2 regions of the Micromonospora sp. TSRI0369 genome follow, and region 1 is predicted to be linked to the other one. Evidence: riboswitches for the same ligand, from Rfam matches in the RefSeq annotation. Region 1 holds a riboswitch; the other holds the start of a gene.
What was found. A riboswitch is a leader RNA that binds a small molecule or an ion and turns the genes downstream of it on or off. The one in region 1 is predicted to bind cobalamin.

Region 1 (9,437 bases):
ACCGCGACGCGCTCACCGGCGAGCGCCAGTTCGAGCGCCTGCCGGGCCCGCTCGAGCTCGACCGTGTTGCCGGAGGCGTGGCGGACGAGTCCGGGGCGCTGCGCGACGCGCTGGACGTACGGGCCGTAGCCGACGACGTGGCCGGCCTCGGCGAGCACCTGCGACGCCTCGGGGGAGAGCCACCGATCGGGACCGGGGCCGAGGCCCACGACGACGACCTCGGCACCGGGATAAGGTTCGGTGACCCTGGTGGCCGGGAGGTCGTAACGGGCCACTCCGGGCCGGGTGTCGCCGGGGACCAGCACGATCGAGAAGTACGGCACCGTGGCGGGGTCCACGTCGGCGACAGGCAGTACCCGCTCGGCGGTCATCGACGCCCGTTCGACGTACCAGGAGCCCTCGACGCGCCCGGCCTGCTCGAGCGCCGAGCGGACCTTGGTGAACGTCCGGCCCAGCTTCATGATCACCGCCCCGTCGGTGTCGGCGAGACGCCGGGCCAGCTCGGGCTCGGGCAACGTTCCCGGCAGCACGGTCAGCACGTCGGTCTGCCGGACCAGCGGCAGGGCGGTGGTGGCGGTGGCGGCGGCGAAGGCGGGCACACCGGCGACGACCTGCGTGTCGAACTCGCCGGCGAGCCGGTCGTGCAGGTACATGAACGAGCCGTAGAGCATCGGGTCGCCCTCGGCCAGCACGACCACGTCGCGGCCCGCACGAAGGTGGGCCCGCAGCCGCTCGGCGGCTTCGGCGTAGAAGTCGGCCATCGCCCCGGCGTACCCGCCCGGGTGCTCGGTGCTCTGGGTCGTCACCGGATAGACCAGCGCCTCCTCGATCACGTCGTCCGGGAACAGCCCGGCAGCGATGCGGCGCGCGTTGGACTGTTTGCCGACACCCTGGTGGTAGGCGATGACCTGGGCCGCGCCGATCAGCCGGGCGGCTTTGAGCGTGATCAGTTCGGGATCACCCGGGCCGACCCCGACGCCGGACAGCCGCCCGGTCACTCCGCCTCCCGGGCGAGGGCGTTGAGCGCGGAGGCGGCCATCGCCGAGCCGCCCCGGCGCCCGGTCACCACGAGATAGGGCACGTCGAGGCCGGGGGCGTCGGTGGCGAGGTCGATGAGCGCCTGCTTGGACTCGGCGGCGCCGATGAATCCCACCGGCGTACCGATGATCGCAGCTGGTCGTGGCGCGCCGTCGCGCAGCATCTCCAGCAGGTGGAACAGGGCCGTGGGGGCGTTGCCGAAGGCGACGACCGCGCCGGCGAGGTGGTCGGTCCACAGCGACACCGCCGCCGCCGACCGGGTCGTTGCCCACCGGTGGGCAAGCGCCGGGACCTCGGGTTCGTGCAGAAAGCAGCGGACCTCGTTGTCACGGGGCAGGCGGGCGCGGGTAACGCCGGCGGCGACCATGTGCGCGTCGGTCAGGATCGGCGCCCCCGCCTCCAGCGCCCCGCGGGCGGCGGCCACCAGGCCGGGGTGGATCACCAGGTTGCGGGTGAGGTCGGTCTGGCCGCATGCGTGGATCATCCGCACCGCGACCTTCTCGGCGTCGGCCGGCACACCCGAAAGATCGGCCTCGGCACGGATGGTGGCGAACGAGGCGTCGTAGATCGCCGCGCCGTCGGTGACGTAGTCGTAGCGGCGTGCCGGTGTGGTGAGACTCATGCGTTCTCCAGATCGGGGACGAGCAGGGTGCGGTACGGGGTGACGACGATCTCGCCGGCGCCGAGCGCGCGGATCTCCTCCAGCAGGGGAGCGTCCACTCGGCCGCCGGAAGCCGCGAGGTGCGCGGTGACGCGGCCGTCATCCTGAACGATCCTGCCCAGCGCGGGTGGAGGTGTGCTCACCCGGGTCCGCTCGGCACGGTCGAGTACGGTGCCCAGCAGCGCGGCGCCGGCGCCGGGCAGCTCGTCGACGTGCCAGGGTGAGTCAGGCCGGTCACCCGCGAGCCCGGCGAAGCGTACGGCGAGCCCGGTCAGCGCCGCGGCGGCCTCGTCCAGCCGGATGACTGGCCCCCACGCCGAGGTTCCGGCGCGTAGCTGCGCGGTGTCCGAGTCGAGCGCCACCAACCCCAGGTCCAAGTCACGGCTGACCAGATCACCGCGGCCGTCGTCAAGCACGAACAGGAACCGTCCGGTCAGCGCGGTGAGCCGGGGCTCGGCGCGCAGCCGTGCGTCGAGTCCGGCGACGACCGGGTGTAGATCGGCCCGGCCGCCACTGCGTCCGGTCAGCGGTGAGGCGAGGATGTTGCGGACCAGCTCGTGCGACGTGGACGGTACGAGCCCGGTCGCGATGACGTCGGCGACGACGGTCTCGGGCAGCCGCCCATCGTCGTGCTCGAGACCGCGCACCTGCAGGTTGGCGCGGCTGGTCAGGTGGACCGCGCCGTCGCCGTGCGCACGGGCCACCTCCACGAGTGCGCACAGCGCCGCAGTCGGCACGATCCCGCCGGGGACGCGCACCCGCACGAGCGCGCCGTCGTCGGCGATCCATGGGCGCAGCAGGCCGGGACACAGGTCGCGGCGGGTCCTCTCGGTCACGGCGACATGGTGCCAGAGCCCGTCCCCGGCGACACCGGCTGTCGGTGCTACCGTCGTGATGCCAGTCAAACTCAGCCATGAGCCAGGGAACCCGGTGCGAATCCGGGACTGACGCGCAGCGGTGAGGGTGACGGGCGGGGCACGACGCCACTGGACCCACGGTCTGGGAAGGCGCCCCGTCCGGTTGATCCCGAGTCCGAAGACCTGCTGGCCGCAGATCCGTCTGCGACACGTGCCCATCCAGGCCTCGCGCACAGGCCCCGGACGAAAGAAGACCCCGTGTCCCGATCGCACCGGATCACCGGCTCCTGACCCCGTGAGCGTCCTCGTTCACGTCGCGACCGCACTGACGGACGCCGCGTCGCCGGTGCTACGCGGGCAGGCCGAGGCAGCCGGCGCCCGACTGGCCTTCCTGCAAGCCGGCGAGCCGACGCTGACCCATGTGCTCGACCTGCTGCACGCCGAGGGCGCCCGGGAGGTTCGCCTGGAACCGGTGAGCACCGACGACCTGACTTTCGCCCGTTCGTGGGTGGGACGCGTGGCCGGCCACTGGCACCGTCAGCAGATCGACCCGCCGGTCATCCGGTTCGGCGAGCGCGCGATCACCGGGCACGAGGCGCCACTCACCTCACCGGCCTGGGACACCCTGCCGCCGTACCGCCATCATCTACTGCTGTGCCGCGGCCCGCGCTGCAGTGCCCGCGGCGCGGACGAGACCTATCGCGCGATCGTGGGCGCGCTCGTCGAGCAGCAGCTCACCGACGCCGACGTCCTCATGGCCCAGACCGGCTGCCTGTTCCCGTGCAACCACGGACCAGTCGCCGTCGTGCACCCCGACGGCACCTGGTACGGGCCGGTGCGACCCGGCGACGCGGCACGCCTCGTCGGCGAGCACCTACGCGCCGGCCGTCCGGTCGGCGACCTGCGCCTCGGCTCCCGTGTCACCGAAGGAGAAACATGACACGTATCGCCCTGCTGTCCACCTCGGACACCGACCTGCTCTCGGCGCGGGCCAGCAACGCGGACTGGTCCTGGGCCAACCCTGCCCGGCTCACCGGCGAGCGCCGCGACACCCTGACCACCGAGGCCGAAGTGGTCGTTCTGCGGGTGCTCGGCTCGCCCGAGGACGTACGCGACCTCGCCGCGCTGATCCGCGGCACCGGCCGTCCCCTGGTCGTGCTCGGTGGGGAACGGACGCCGAACGCCGCGTTGATGGGGCTGTCGACCGTCCCGATCGGCGTCTGCGCCGAGGCGCACCGCTACCTCGCCGAGGGCGGCGCGGAGAACCTGCGCCAACTGCACGCCTTCCTGTCCGACACCGTGCTGCTGACCGGCGAAGGCTTCGAACCGCCGGCCGTGCTGCCCGAGTGGGGAGTCAGCCGGCAGCCGGCCCCGGACGCCCGGCCCCGCGTCGGAGTCCTGTACTACCGGGCCCACGAGGTGAGCGGCAACAACGCGTTCGCCCACGAACTCGCCGATGCCATCGACACCACCGGCGTGGCCGCCGGCGTACCGATCTACGTCTCGTCACTGCGGGCGGCGCCCGAGGAGTTGTACGCCGAACTCGCCACCCTGGACGCGATCGTCGTCACGGTCCTGGCCGCCGGCGGCGCCCGGCCCGCCACCGCGAGCGCCGGCGGCGACGACGAGTCCTGGGACGTCGAACGGCTGCGCGCCCTCGACATCCCCGTGCTGCAGGCTCTGGCGCTCACGTCCGGCAGAGCCGAGTGGGAGGCGTCCGACGAAGGCGTCACCCCGCTCGACTCCGCGACCCAGATCGCCATCCCCGAGTTCGACGGCCGCCTCATCACCGTCCCGTTCTCATTCAAGGAGGTCGACGCCGACGGCCTGCCCCGCTACGTGACCGACCCTGAGCGATGCACCCGCGTCGCGGGCATCGCCGTCAACCACGCCCGACTGCGGTATGTCCCGCCCGCCGAGCGCAAGGTGGCCCTCGTCCTGTCGGCCTACCCGACCAAGCACAGCCGCATCGGCAACGCCGTCGGCCTCGATACGCCCGTGTCGGCGATCCGATTGCTGCGCGCGATGCGAGATGCCGGCTACGACCTCGGCGCACCCGGCGCAATTCCCGGGCTCGACCCGCTGCTCCCGGTCGAGGGAGAGGATGCCGACACGACGGCCGGCAACGCGCTCATCCACGCTTTGATCGCCGCCGGTGGGCAGGACGAGGAGTGGCTCACGCAGGCTCAGCTCAGCGAGTCGCACGTGCGTGTCAGCCGGGACGACTACCGGCGCTGGACTGCCGGATTGCCCGCCGCGCTGCGCGACGCCATGGCCGAGACCTGGGGCGAGGCTCCCGGCTCGCTTTTCGTCGACGACGACGGCGACATCGTGCTGGCCACCCTGCGCGCCGGTAACGTCGTCATCCTCATCCAGCCCCCGCGTGGCTTCGGCGAGAACCCGGTCGCGATCTACCACGACCCGGCCATGCCTCCGTCGCACCACTACCTGGCCGCGTACCGCTGGCTCGAACACGGCTTCGGCGCCGACGCGGTGGTGCACCTCGGCAAACACGGCTCGATGGAGTGGCTGCCGGGGAAGAACGCCGCGCTCTCAGCCGCCTGCGCCACGGACGCGGCAATCGGCAGCATGCCGTTGATCTATCCGTTCCTGGTCAACGATCCTGGCGAGGGTGCCCAAGCCAAGCGCCGCGCGCACGCCACCATCGTCGACCACCTGGTGCCGCCGATGGCACGCGCCGAAAGCTACGGCGACATCGCCAAGCTGGAGCAACTGCTCGACGAGCACGCCAACATCGCCGCGATGGACCCGGCAAAGCTGCCCGCGGTCCGCCAGCAGATCTGGACGCTGATGCAGTCCGCACAAATGCATCGCGACCTCGGCCTGGACGAACGGCCCGGCGACGAGGAGTTCGACGACTTCCTGCTGCACGTCGACGGCTGGCTGTGCGAGATCAAGGACGTACAGATCCGCGACGGATTGCACGTGCTCGGCCAGGCGCCGACCGGACAGGCACGCGTCAACCTGGTGCTCGCCGTGCTCCGCGCGACACAGGTCTGGGGCGGACAGAACCGGGCACTGCCCGGCCTGCGCGCCGCGCTGGGTCTTGCCGAGGACGCCCCGGCGGCCGACGTCGACGCCGTGGAAGCGCAGGCCCGTGCCCTGATCGAGGCGATGGAGAAGGCCAGCTGGCAGGCTGACGCGATCGACGCGCTGCACGACGACCCGGTGGTACGCGACGTCCTGCGCTTCGCCGCCGAGCAGGTCGTGCCGCGACTGGCCGCCACCACCGACGAACTGACCAACGTCCTGCACGCGCTCGACGGCGGTTTCGTCCCGGCCGGGCCCTCCGGCTCCCCGCTGCGCGGACTGGTCAACGTCCTGCCGACCGGCCGTAACTTCTACACCGTCGACCCGCGGGCCGTTCCGTCCCGTCTGGCCTGGGAAACGGGACAGGCGATGGCCGAGTCCCTCGTCGCCCGGCATTTCGCCGAAACCGGCGAGCATCCCCGATCGGTCGGCCTCTCCGTGTGGGGCACCTCCGCGATGCGCACCTCCGGCGATGACATCGCCGAGGTGCTGGCGCTGCTGGGCGTACGCCCCATCTGGGACACGGCCTCACGCCGGGTCAACGGCCTGGAGGTGATCGGCCTCGACGAACTCGGCCGGCCCCGCATCGACGTTACCGTGCGCATCTCGGGATTCTTCCGCGACGCCTTCCCGCACGTCATCGAACTCCTCGACGACGCCGTGCAGCTCGTCGCCGGGCTCGACGAACCCGATGAGCGCAACTACGTGCGGGCACACACCCGCCACGACCTCGCCGAGCACGGCGACCAGCGGCGGGCCACCACGCGGATCTTCGGTTCGAAGCCCGGATCGTACGGCGCCGGCATCCTCCAGGTCGTCGAGTCCGGCACCTGGCGCGACGACGCCGACCTGGCCGCCGTCTACACCGCCTGGGGCGGCTTCGCCTACGGCCGCGGCCTCGACGGCATCGCGGCAACCGACGACATGCGAACCAACTACCGGCGCATCGCCGTCGCCGCGAAGAACATCGACTCCCGCGAGCACGACATCGCCGACTCCGACGACTACTTCCAATACCACGGCGGCATGATCGCCACGGTCCGCGCGCTGACCGGCGCCGAACCCAGGGCGTACGTCGGTGACTCCACCACGCCCGACGCCGTACGCACCCGCAGCCTGCAGGAAGAGACCAACCGCGTCTTCCGCTCGCGGGTGGTCAACCCGCGCTGGATCGCGGCGATGCAGCGCCACGGCTACAAGGGAGCGTTCGAGCTCGCCGCCACCGTGGACTACCTCTACGGCTTCGACGCCACCGCCGGTGTCGTCCACGACTGGATGTACGAGTCACTGGCCCGCGAATACGTCCTCGACGAGACGAACCAGCAGTTCATGCGCCGCGCGAACCCCTGGGCACTGCGCGGCATCGTGGAACGGCTGAACGAGGCCGCCGACCGTGGACTGTGGGCCGAACCGGACGCCGAGGTCATGGCGGAGATGGCCCGCGTGTACCTCGAGGTCGAGGGAGACCTGGAGGATCAGGCGTGACACGGCGCCTCACCCTGGTCGGCCTCGGCCCGGGCGACCCCGAACTGGTCACGGCCCAGGCCGTCCGGGCACTCAACGAGGCCGACTACTTCCTCGTCGCCGACAAGACCGGACAGCACCCGGGCACGGCCGACCTCATCGCGATGCGCGAGGCGATCTGCGCCCGGCACGTCACCGGCGCCTGGCGGCTCGTGCACGTACCCGACCCGGAACGCGACCGTGCCGGCCCGGCCGACTACACCGGCGCGGTACGCGACTGGCACGAGGCACGGGCCGAGGCGTTCGAGCAGGCATTGCTGGACAACCCGGGAGACGCCGCAGTGCTCGTCTGGGGCGATCCGGCCCTGTACGACTCGGCGATCCGTGTGGCCGACCGCATCGCCGAACGCGCACGGGTCGACATCACCGTGGACGTCGTACCCGGCCTCAGCAGCATCCAACTGCTGGCGGCACACCACCGGCTCGTCCTCAACACAATCGGCGGCCCGATCACCATCACGACCGGCCGCCGCCTGCTCCACGACGCGGCGACACACGACAACCTCGTCGTCCTGCTCGACGGGGCATTGACCTGTCGCCAGCTCCCCGAACTGTCGGCCTGGCGGATCTGGTGGGGCGCGAACCTCGGCTCGTCCGACGAGCAACTGGTGGCCGGCAACCTTGACGAGGTCGCCGACCGAATCTGGTCCCGGCGGACGGCGGCGAAACAGAGCCGCGGCTGGGTCATGGACACGTATTTGTTGCGCCGGGCCGGCAGCCTCGAGCGGCGATCCTGAGAATCACATCCTTTGACCCACCGATGATCACCCAGCCGTGAACGCACTCCTGCGATCGTTGGCCGCAACCCGTTACTGTGCGTGCCGCTCTAACGCCTTGCGCCGAGCCTTCCTTCACTACAATCGCCGTTGTAGCGGCCGTGCTCCACGCGGAGTAAGTAGATCGCGTAGTGATCCGTTGATGATCGGATGTCGGCGACCGTTTCAGTACGGGCGCGTCTAATTGGTTGCGCCAGCCAACGTCGGGCAGGGCTCAACCCCGATCCTGGTGTTCGACGCCTGGGAGCACGCCTACTACCTGCAGTACCGCAACGTCCGCCCGGACTACGTGGACCGGCTGTGGAACCTGGTCAACTGGACCGACGTCATCTCCCGCTTCGACGCCGCCCGCGCCGCCACCCCGAAGATCTGATCGGGATGACCGGGTACACCCCCGAGGCGGCCGAGATCGTCCAACGCGCCGCCGGGGTCATCGCGGCCAAGCATCGCGGTGACCTCGCGGGCGCGGAGGAACTGATGTCGGCGTTCGGCTCCGAGCAGTCCCGCACCCTCGGCTTCTACCTCCTGGCCGATCTCGCTCTGGGCCTGGTCAAGGCGCAGAGCCGCCAGTCGATGGACGACCTGGTCCGGGAGCTGTCCTTACTCTTGGCCAACACCGTCCAGTCCCAACCGGCATGACGGTCCGCTGGGTTCCGCCCGGAGGCGGAACCCAGCGGGCAACCGCAGCGTCACCGCCGAGCTCGGGCAGGCCCGATGCGGCGGATGAACCGCCCCGGATCTTGTAGAGCCGTCTCCACATAACCCGGGGCGGCTCAGGCCCAGCGAACCTGGCTCAGAGAGTGTTGGGATACCTCGACGTAATCTTCGTTAAGTGTGTGTCAGCGAAGATCGCGTCTGTGTGGCTGTGCCTGTAAACCGGGCCTACGAGTTGTCGCGGCAGAACATGCCCCGCCCGCGGCGGCAACAGGTGACAGTATTCCAGGATGATTGATGTTCGACGCCGTGCGCCCAATCAGACTTGAGGATTAGCCGTCGTCGGTTCCACTGCTGCCATCAGAACGCGCCGCGATGCGGATAACCCTGTCTAGTGCCCGGTCGCCGGTGAGGAGAACGGCACACACGACGGCGATCGTCCCTGGGATGAAGACGAGCAGGTCATCGACGTCGAGCAGCGCGGCCAGCTCGTACGCGGCGTCGGCCCACTCCGGGACGTTCCGGTCCGCAATGCCTCTCGTCTGAGGGTCCTGCACGCGAACGCCCTGAGCGGGCTGAAACCTTGACGGCCCGCTCGATCGAACGGTAGAGGATCGCCGGCGCACCCTCTGGCCCACAGGACCCGCCAGCAAGGCCACCTGGCCTAGTACTCCAGCCGCACCTGGTGAAGTTGGAGTCTTCGCTGGTAGTGGGCTGTTCTGGCGCGGTACTGGTGTCGTCGTCGCCATCGTGACCATCGATGGATGTAGTCGAACGGTCGGGTGCTGGTCTGGCTCGTCGATTCGCTCGCATGGTGCTCGACTCGGCCCGTCGCCGGGCCGTCCGTCAGGCGGGGCAGCCGGACGAGGGTCCAGT
Region 2 (9,437 bases), on a different contig from region 1:
GCGTAGGACGGAACCGCACGATGACCGATGCCATCACCCTCACCGGCCGACCACCGTCGGCCTCGCACCTGACCCTGTCGCAGATCATGGACCAGCACCACACCAACCTCATGGGTACGGTGCACGGCGGCCGGATCCTCAACCTGATCGACTCGGTCGCCGGGGTGGTCGCCGCCCGCCACTCCGACGGACCGGCCGTCACCGCCGCGATCGACGAGACGGCCTTCCTGCGCGCGGTACGCGTCGGCGACGTGGTCCACGTGGACGCCCGGATCACCTGGGCCGGCCGCAGCTCGATGGAGGTGGCCGTGAAGGTCAGCGCGGACCGCTGGGACCGTGCGGTGCCACCGGTGGACGTGGCGACAGCGCACCTGGTGATGGTGGCGGTGGACGACGAGGGCCAGCCCCGGCCGGTGCCGCCGCTGCTGCCCGGCACCGACGGCGACCGGCGGCGCTACCGGGAGGCGCAGATCCGGCGCGAACACCGGCTGGCGCTGCGCCGGGCGCTGCTCGACGGCGTCGAGGAGGGCTGAGGCGTGCTCGGACTGTCGGCCACCACGCTCGCGGGTTACCTGGCCGCGATCGTGGTGCTCATGCTCACCCCCGGGCCGGACATGATGTTCGTGCTCGCCAACGCCACCAGGTACGGCGCGCGGGCCGGGGCGGTGGCGGCGCTCGGGGTCGCCGCCGGGGAGGCGGTGCACGTCGCCGCCGTGGTGGCCGGGCTCGCCACGGTGATCGCCGCGTCCCCGGTGCTGTTCACCGCGATCCGGTGGGCCGGGGCGGCGTACCTGATCGTGCTCGGGGTGCGGGCGCTGCGCGGCAGGGGCCGTACCGGTCCGGCGGGCGGTGGGCCGGACGGCGGCGCCGGGCGGGCGTTCCGGCGCGGGCTGCTCACGAACCTGCTCAGCCCGAAGATGATCCTGTTCAGCGTGGCGTTCCTGCCGCAGTTCGTCCGGCCCGACGCGGGCCCGGTCGCGGCACAATTGTTGCTGCTCGGCGGGACGGGTCAGGCCGCTTGATCGACTTCAGCACGCTGGGGTGGCGGCATCAGGAGGGCTCCGACCCCGCCACCTCGGCGAGCTGGTGAGGATCATGCTCCGGCGCCCGGGGCGGGGCGGCCGGCCGCTCGCGGTCCAGGTGCAGGCGCAGCAGCACCCAGCCCAGCGACACGCCGCCGATGAACAGGTACGCGGGCTGCGTGCCGAACGTGTCCCAGCAGGTGTGCAGCGTGACGGCGGCGGCAAAGGTGAGCAGGAACGCCGCCAGCTTCCGGCCGCCGGGCGCGGCGGCGAAGGTGAACAACGCGGCGGCGGTCAGCCCGGTCCAGGCCAGGTGCGCGGCGGGCGCGGTGAGACCGCGTACCAGCAGCGTCCGCTCGACCGCGCCGAGGCTGCCCTGCGACCCGACGAACGCGGCGAACGCGTACCCCATGGTCTCCAGCGCGGCGAACCCGGCGCCGGAGGCCACCCCGATCACCAGGCCCTGCGCCGGTGACCGGTGCCGCCGCCAGAGCAGCAGGATGCCGGCCGGCACGATCAGCTTCGCGGCCTCCTCGGCCAGGCCGACGAACGCCATCGGCAGGACTCCGAGCCGGTGCAGCGTGCCGTACTCCAGCCAGCCGGCGGCGACGACGCCGATCACTCCACCGAGGAACGCGGCGACGCCGACGACCGGGCCCGGCACCCGGCGGTGGCCGGGCCGCCCCTGGGTGAAGGCCAGGAACGTGGCCGGGGCGACTGACGCGCCGAGCACGATGAGCGTCGGCACGAACGTGACGGTCCCGGTGCCGGCCAGCGTCTCCAGCACCAGCAGGTGAAGCCCGACGCCGACGAGCAGGACCGCCACCCACGCCCAGCGGCGTCCGGTATTCCCCATAGCGCCCAGTATCGCGCCCGGCGGGGAGCGACGGCATCGGGGGTAGGCACTGTGGACGGTGAGATTCATCCGACACGCCGACACGACATCTGGTGTTGCCAGACATCGCCCACCGCCATATATGGTGGTGCCGCAGCTGGTTCGGCCGAGCCCTCCCGGGCAGGGCCGAGGCAAGAGGGAACCCGGTGGGAATCCGGGACTGCCCCGCAGCGGTGAGTGGGAACGACCGCCGTCAACAGCACTGGGCCACCGGCCTGGGAAGCGACGGCCAGTAGGCGACCTCGTGTCGTGCCCGCGAGTCCGAAGACCTGCCAGCGCGCCGTGCGCCTCCGCGTACGGCGGTCGGAGGTCGCGCGGGACGACCGACGCCAGCAGCCGGGCCGGCCGTGCGCCGCGCCCGTTGGCGTCTCCCGCCGTCTCCAGACGGTGACAGCGAGGAGAGGTCATGACTGTCGTGCAGGAACATCCCCCGTCCACCGCCGGCGGGTCCGAGCCCCGCCGGCTGGCGATGCGGGTACGCAAGCGGGACGGCGACACCGAGCCGGTGGACGTCAACAAGATCGTCCGGGCGGTCGAGCGCTGGGTCGCGGACCTGGACGAGGTGGACCCGCTGCGGGTGGCCACGAAGACGATCAGCGGCCTCTACGACGGGGCGAGCACCGCGGAGCTGGACCGGTTGTCGATCCAGACGGCGGCGGAGCTGATCGGCGAGGAGCCGCAGTACTCGAAGCTCGCGGCGCGGCTGCTGGCCGCGTACGTGGACAAGGAGGTACGCGGGCAGCAGGTGGCGAGCTTCAGCCAGTCGATCGCGTACGCGCACGGGCTGGGCCTGATCGGCGACGAGACCGCCGCGTTCGTCTCGCGCCACGCCCGCAAGCTCGACGACGCCGTGGACCCGGCCGGTGACCTCCGGTTCGAGTACTTCGGGCTGCGGACGGTGGCGGACCGCTACCTGCTGCGGCACCCGCAGTCCCGGCTGGTGGTGGAGACGCCGCAGTACTGGCTGCTGCGGGTGGCCTGCGGGCTGTCCCGCACCCCGGGCGAGGCGGTCGGCTTCTACCGGCTGATGTCCAGCCTGGCCTATCTGCCCAGCTCCCCCACGCTGTTCAACTCCGGCACCCGGCACACCCAGATGTCGTCGTGCTTCCTGGTCGACTCGCCGCGCGACGAGCTGGACTCGATCTACGAGCGTTACCACCAGGTGGCGAAGCTGTCGAAGTTCTCCGGCGGCATCGGCATCTCCTGGTCGCGGGTGCGCGGCCGGGGCGCGCTGATCCGGGGCACCAACGGGCGCTCCAACGGCATCGTGCCGTTCCTCAAGACGCTCGACGCCGGGGTGGCGGCGGTCAACCAGGGCGGCCGGCGCAAGGGCGCGGCCTGCGTCTACCTGGAGCCGTGGCACCCGGACGTGGAGGAGTTCCTGGAGCTGCGGGACAACACCGGCGAGGAGTCGCGGCGTACGCACAACCTCAACCTGGCCAACTGGATCCCGGACGAGTTCATGCGCCGGGTCGAGGCCGACGGCGAGTGGTCGCTGGTCGACCCGTCGGACGCCCCGGAGCTGCCCGACCTGTACGGGGAGGCGTTCGACGCCGCGTACCGGGCGGCCGAGAAGAACGCGGTGCGCACGGTACGGGCCCGGGACCTGTACGGGCGGATGATGCGCACGCTGGCGCAGACCGGCAACGGCTGGATGACGTTCAAGGACGCCGCGAACCGGCTGTCCAACCAGACCGGTGAGCCGGGCAACGTCATCCACCTGTCCAACCTGTGCACGGAGATCCTGGAGGTCAACGACGACGCCGAGACCGCCGTGTGCAACCTCGGCTCGGTGAATCTCGGCGCGCACGTCACCGCCGACGGCGTGGACTGGGAGCGGCTGCGCGCCACGGTACGCACGGCAGTGGTCTTCCTCGATCGGGTGATCGACATCAACTACTACCCGGCCGAGCAGGCGGCGGCGTCCAACCCGCGCTGGCGGCCGGTCGGGCTCGGCCTGATGGGCCTGCAGGACGCGTTCTTCACGCTGCGCCTGCCGTTCGACTCCGCCGAGGCGAAGGAGCTGTCCACCCGGGTGCAGGAGGAGATCCTGCTGACCGCGCTGGAGACCTCCGCCGGGCTGGCCGAGCGGTTCGGGCCGCATCCGGCGTACCCGCAAACCCGGGCCGCCAAGGGTGACCTGCACCCGGACCTGTGGGGCGCGGAGCCGGCGCAGGCCGGGCGGTGGGCGGCGCTGCGGGAGCGGATCGCCGCGCACGGGCTGCGCAACTCGCTGCTGGTGGCGATCGCGCCGACCGCCACCATCGCCTCCATCGCCGGCTGCTACGAGTGTGTCGAGCCGCAGGTGTCCAACCTGTTCAAGCGCGAGACCATGTCCGGGGAGTTCCTCCAGGTCAACACGTACCTGGTGCGGGAGCTGAAGGCCCGCGGGCTGTGGACGCCGCAGGTCCGCGACCGGATCAAGCGGGCCGAGGGCTCGGTGCAGGACATCACCGAGCTGCCCGCGCCGGTGCGGGAGCTGTTCCGCACCGCCTGGGAGCTGCCGCAGCGGGCGCTGATCGACCTGGCCGCCGCGCGGGCGCCGTTCGTCGACCAGTCCCAGTCGCTGAACCTGTTCCTGAGCGCGCCGACCATCGGCAAGCTCTCCTCGATGTACCTGTACGCCTGGAAGGCCGGGCTGAAGACCACGTACTACCTGCGATCCCGTCCCGCCACCCGCATCCAGCAGGCCACCGTCGCGCCGGTGCTCGCCCCGGTCTCCGGCGTGGTTTCCGCCGTGAGTGACGACGAGGCGCTGGCCTGTTCCCTGGAGAACCCCGAGAGCTGCGAGGCATGCCAGTGACCACCACCGCGCCGACCCGGCACATGCTGCTCGACCCCGGCATGGACCTGACCCTGCGGCCGATGCGCTACCCGCGCTTCTTCGACCGGTTCAAGGACGCGATCAAGAACACCTGGACGGTGGAGGAGGTGGACCTGCACTCGGACCTGGCCGACCTGGCGAAGCTGTCGGCGGCCGAACGGCATCTGGTGTCGCGGCTCGTGGCGTTCTTCGCCACCGGCGACACGATCGTGGCCAACAACCTGGTGCTCAACCTCTACCAGCACGTCAACTCCCCGGAGGGCCGGCTCTACCTGTCCCGGCAGCTGTTCGAGGAGGCGGTGCACGTCCAGTTCTACCTGAACCTGCTGGACACGTACGTGCCGGACGAGAAGGAGCGGTTCGCCGCGTTCGCGGCGGTGGAGAACATCCCGTCGATCGCCCGCAAGGCGGAGTTCTGCTTCCGGTGGATCGACTCGATCTTCGAGCTGCGGGAACTCCGGACCCGCGACGACCGGCGGGCGTTCCTGCTCAACCTGATCTGCTTCGCCGCCTGCATCGAGGGCCTGTTCTTCTACGGCGCGTTCGCCTACGTCTACTTCCTGCGCTCCCGGGGCCTGCTCAACGGGCTGGCCTCCGGCACCAACTGGGTGTTCCGGGACGAGTCGATGCACATGGCGTTCGCGTTCGACGTGGTGGAGACCGTACGGGCCGAGGAGCCGGACCTGTTCGACGCCGAGATGGAGCGGCAGGTGAAGGAGATGCTGGCCGAGGCGGTGGAGTGCGAGGTGAGCTTCGCCGAGGACCTGCTGGGCCAGGGCGTGCCGGGGATGTCGCTGGCGGACATGCGCGAGTATCTCCAGCACGTGGCCGACCGCCGCCTCGCCGTGCTCGGCATCGCCCCGATGTACGGCAGCGGCAACCCGTTCGCGTTCATGGAGTTGCAGGACGTGCAGGAGCTGTCGAACTTCTTCGAGCGGCGGGTGTCGGCGTACCAGGTCGGGGTGACCGGCAGCGTCACGTTCGACGACGACTTCTGACCGTCGCCCCCGCCCCGGCCGTCACGGCCGGGGCGGGGCCGGGCTCTCGCCGGGCAGCGCCGCCGCCCGGACCCGCCCGATCAACGCCACGACGGCGAGCGCCAGCACGGCCACCACCACGAACGCGGTACGCAGGTCCAGCGCGCCGGCGAGCAGACCGATCACCGGCGCCGCGAGCAGCGCGCCCGGCCACTGGCCCATCGCCACCACGGAGACGCCCTCGCCGGACGTGAGGCCCGGCTGCTCACCGGCGAAGCCGAGCACCGTCGGGGTCACGCACGCCAGGCCGAACCCGAGCAGTCCGAAACCGGCCATCACCGCCGCCGGATGGGGGTACGCCACCGGCAGCGCCACGCCGACGGTCGCGACGAGCGCGGACAGCCGGACGAAGCGGATCCGCCCGACCCGGCCGGCCAGCCGGTCGCCGAACAGCCGGGCGACGGTCGCAGCCAGCGAGAGACAGGTGTACGTGGCCGCGGCGAGCACCGCCGTGGCGCCGGCCACCTCGGTCGCGTACAGCGCGCTCCACTGGGCGCCGGCCATCTCGATGAACGAGGCGAGGAAGGCGATCACCGCTAGCAGCAGCAGTTGCGGGGTGAACCGGTCACGCAGCCGGCGCCGCGCCTCGCCGTCCTTCGTCTCCTGGCGGGGCGTGTCGGGCAGCCAGCGGTGCGTGCCGACCAGCAGCGCGCCCAGCAGGACGCTGGTGACGGCCATCTGCGCCGACGGAGACATCCCGATCGCCGCGGCGCCGGTGCCGCAGAGGCCGCCGACCAGCATGCCGATGCTGAAGCCCGCGTGGAACGTGGACAGGATGGGCCGCCCGTACCGCTTCTGCACCTCCACCGACTGGGCGTTCATCGGCGTGGCCAGCAGGTTGGCCGCGAAGCCCCAGACCGCGAGGCCGCCGACCAGCGCCACCACTGTGCTGGACGCGGCCAGCACCGGCGCGTTGACAAGGATCAGCGCCGCCCCGGCCAGCGCCAGCCGGCGGGTGTTGATCCGGCTGATCAGCACCGCCACCACGACCAGGGAGACCAGTTCCCCGGCGTTCGTGGCGATGTTCGCCAGGCCCCAGCCGGTGTTGCCGACCCCTACCGCGTCGCGGACGTCCGGCACGCGGGCCGACCAGCCGCCGATGGCCAGACCCATGATGACGAAGAGCAGCACCACCGACCAGCGGGCCCGTACGGCCGCGCGTGGCACGGGCGGCGCGGGCGGCTCCGTCGTGTGCTGGTTCGTCGAGGTGTCCGTCATATCGTCGTACCTCTCTGGGAGCGGTCCGGTCCCTCTCCTACCCGATCGCGTGGTCGAGGAAGCACGCACCGTCAGGCAGGCGCACCTGCCCCGGGGGAAGGTCGGGAGTGGTGACGAGTGCCGACACCACAGCGACGTAGTCGTCGATCAGCCCGCGGACGAGGTCGTCGCCGAAGACGCCCCGGTTGCGGATCACCACGCCCCCGGCCCGGTCGTCGTCCACCACGACGATCGGTGAGCCCCGCTTCACCCAGACGGGCAGGCACTCGGACGGCACGTCGGCGGCGACCACCGGCGGCGGGGTGCCGGGCGCGGGCCGGGCGGTGATGTCGACCGGCTCCACCCGCAGGTCCGGGCAGTGCAGCACCGGCGACGCCGACGCGGCGGACTGGAACCAGGCGTCGAACAGGTGGTTGTCCGGCCAGGGGCGGATCGCCGGGAAGTCGGGGCGGACCGACCGGGCCACCCGGTGGAACGCGGTGGCGTGCGCGACGGCCTCGGCCAGCGAGGCGTGCGCGGCCTGGACCACCGCGCGCATCGGCGCGTCCGGCTCGACGGTGACCGGCAGGTAGACGTTGTTCGTGAACTGACCGACGAGCCGGCGGGACAGCGGGCTCTCCCGGCCCAGCGTCGTGGTGCCCAGCACCACCCGGGACCGTCCGGCCCGCCGCGCCAGCAGCACCAGGTACGCGGCGAGCAGCAGCACGTACGGGCTGGTGCGGGCCCGCCGGGCGGCCGGTCGCAGCCGCGCGGTGACCTCGGCCGGGAACGCGAAGCGGGTGGCCACCTCGGCGCTGAGCGCGACGTCCGGCGCCGGTGGCGAGGCCGGGAAGAGCTGGTACGGCTCCACCGGCCGCAGCCGGTCCCGCCAGTACGCGGCCCGGGCGGCGGCGTCGACGCCGTTCCCGGCCTGCTCCGTCTCCTGGAGCGCGGCGAGCGCGGTGAAGTCCACGCCGAGCGGCGGCTGCGGGTCGGCCTCACCGAGCCGGGCCGTGTACGCGTGGCACAGGTCCTCCACCACGACCCGGCACGACCAGCCGTCGGAGACCATGTGGAAGAAGCAGAGCGCGAGCACGTGCTCGGTCGCGGAGAGCCGGACCAGCGCGGCCCGCCACAGCGGCGCCCGGCCGGGGTCGAACGCGTCGTTGCGGTGCGCGTACGCGATCCGCTCCACGCGGGCCTGCTGCTCGGCCGGCGGCAGGCCGGACAGGTCGACGTACTCCAGCGGGGACTCCACGTGCGGCAGGATCCGCACCGCCGGCTCCACGCCGATGCGGTCGAACCGCATCCGCAGCGCGTCGTGCCGGTCCACCACGTCCTGCATCGCCTGCCGCAGCACGTCGACCCGAAGCGTGCCCCGCAACCGGCGGAACTCCACCACCACGAGCCGGGCGGCGCCGGGGTGGGCCGGGTCGAGCGCGGTCATGAACTCCCACATCATCTGCTGGCCGGGGGCCAGCGGCAGCGTCGTCGCCACGGCCGCCCCCTCAGGCCGCCACCGGCGGCGCCGCCACCGGCTGGATCGGCTGGTAGTCCGCCTCGTCCGGTGCGCGGAAGCCGGTGAAGAGCAGGTCCGGGCGACCGAGCCGCAGCGAGGTGACGAACGCGGCCCCGTCGAAGAGCGTCTCGATGGCCGCGCAGGCCGCCGACTCGGCCACCGCGCGCGGTCCCCGGTCACCGCCGAGCCGGCCGGGCGTCTTCGCGGCGATCACGGCGGCCGCGACGGCCGGCACCGCGAGCAGGCTGCGCCCACCGCTGCGCCGGGCGGTCAGCAGCCCGGCCAGCGCGGTCACGGCGAGCGTGCTGGCGGTGTTGAGCACGAACCGGCGCCGGTGCGGGTGGGCCAGGCAGAGCCACTGCTCGGAGCGCCCGTACGTGGTGAACCGGTAGGCGACCGCGCGGAACGTGTCCGCGACGCCGGTGTCGTGGGTGACCACGCCGTCCGGGTCGGTGAGCAGCACGTAGCCGGCGTCGGTGAGGAGCAGCCCGAGGTGCAGGTCCTCCCCGCCCAGCGGCATCGGGGAATCCTCCGGGAATCCGCCGACCGCCTCGAAGACAGCGCGCTTCACGGCCATGTTCGCCCCGGCGCCCCAGGACACGCGCTCGTAGTGCAGCGGCCGGGTCAGGTCGCCGAGCAGCAGGTAGGAGCGGCGCATCACGCGGAAGAACGCGCTGTCGCCAGGCTCCACGAGCACCGGACCGGTGACGCCGGCGACCTCGGCGCCCGAGGCGCGCAGCCGGGCCGCGTACCGGGTGATCAGGTCGGCGGGCACCCGGCAGTCGGAGTCGGTGAACAGCACCAGGTCGTGGCGGGCGTGCCGGACGCCCAGGTTGCGTTTGGCCCCGACGTGCCGGGGTCCGCGCACGTAGCGGGCGCCGTACTCGGCGCAGGCCGCGCGGTGGGCGGCGGCCGCGGCGGGTGCCGAGTCGTCGACGACCAC

Region 2: linked by a shared signal. The riboswitch ahead of AMK25_RS11220 (ribonucleoside-diphosphate reductase subunit alpha) and the one ahead of AMK25_RS06160 ((2Fe-2S) ferredoxin domain-containing protein) in region 1 are both predicted to bind cobalamin.

What each region holds. Positions count from the first base shown of each region.
Region 1 covers NZ_LIVU01000002.1:184,845-194,281, forward strand. Annotated here, with positions in the region: gene AMK25_RS06145 (precorrin-2 C(20)-methyltransferase) at 1-998, opposite strand, end outside; gene AMK25_RS06150 (precorrin-8X methylmutase) at 995-1,660, opposite strand; gene AMK25_RS06155 (sulfite reductase subunit beta) at 1,657-2,535, opposite strand; cobalamin riboswitch at 2,581-2,761, shown strand; gene AMK25_RS06160 ((2Fe-2S) ferredoxin domain-containing protein) at 2,852-3,496, shown strand; gene cobN (cobaltochelatase subunit CobN) at 3,493-7,092, shown strand; gene cobF (precorrin-6A synthase (deacetylating)) at 7,089-7,868, shown strand; gene AMK25_RS06175 (Fe-Mn family superoxide dismutase) at 8,092-8,280, shown strand; gene AMK25_RS06180 (hypothetical protein) at 8,286-8,546, shown strand; gene AMK25_RS06185 (hypothetical protein) at 8,894-9,118, opposite strand; gene AMK25_RS06190 (NAD(P)-dependent oxidoreductase) at 9,226-9,437, opposite strand, start outside.
Region 2 covers NZ_LIVU01000003.1:532,029-541,465, reverse strand. Annotated here, with positions in the region: gene AMK25_RS11235 (acyl-CoA thioesterase) at 21-533, shown strand; gene AMK25_RS11230 (LysE family translocator) at 537-1,022, shown strand; gene AMK25_RS11225 (PrsW family intramembrane metalloprotease) at 1,051-1,878, opposite strand; cobalamin riboswitch at 1,998-2,208, shown strand; gene AMK25_RS11220 (ribonucleoside-diphosphate reductase subunit alpha) at 2,324-4,720, shown strand; gene AMK25_RS11215 (ribonucleotide-diphosphate reductase subunit beta) at 4,711-5,739, shown strand; gene AMK25_RS11210 (MFS transporter) at 5,761-6,996, opposite strand; gene AMK25_RS11205 (condensation domain-containing protein) at 7,034-8,473, opposite strand; gene AMK25_RS11200 (glycosyltransferase) at 8,484-9,437, opposite strand, start outside.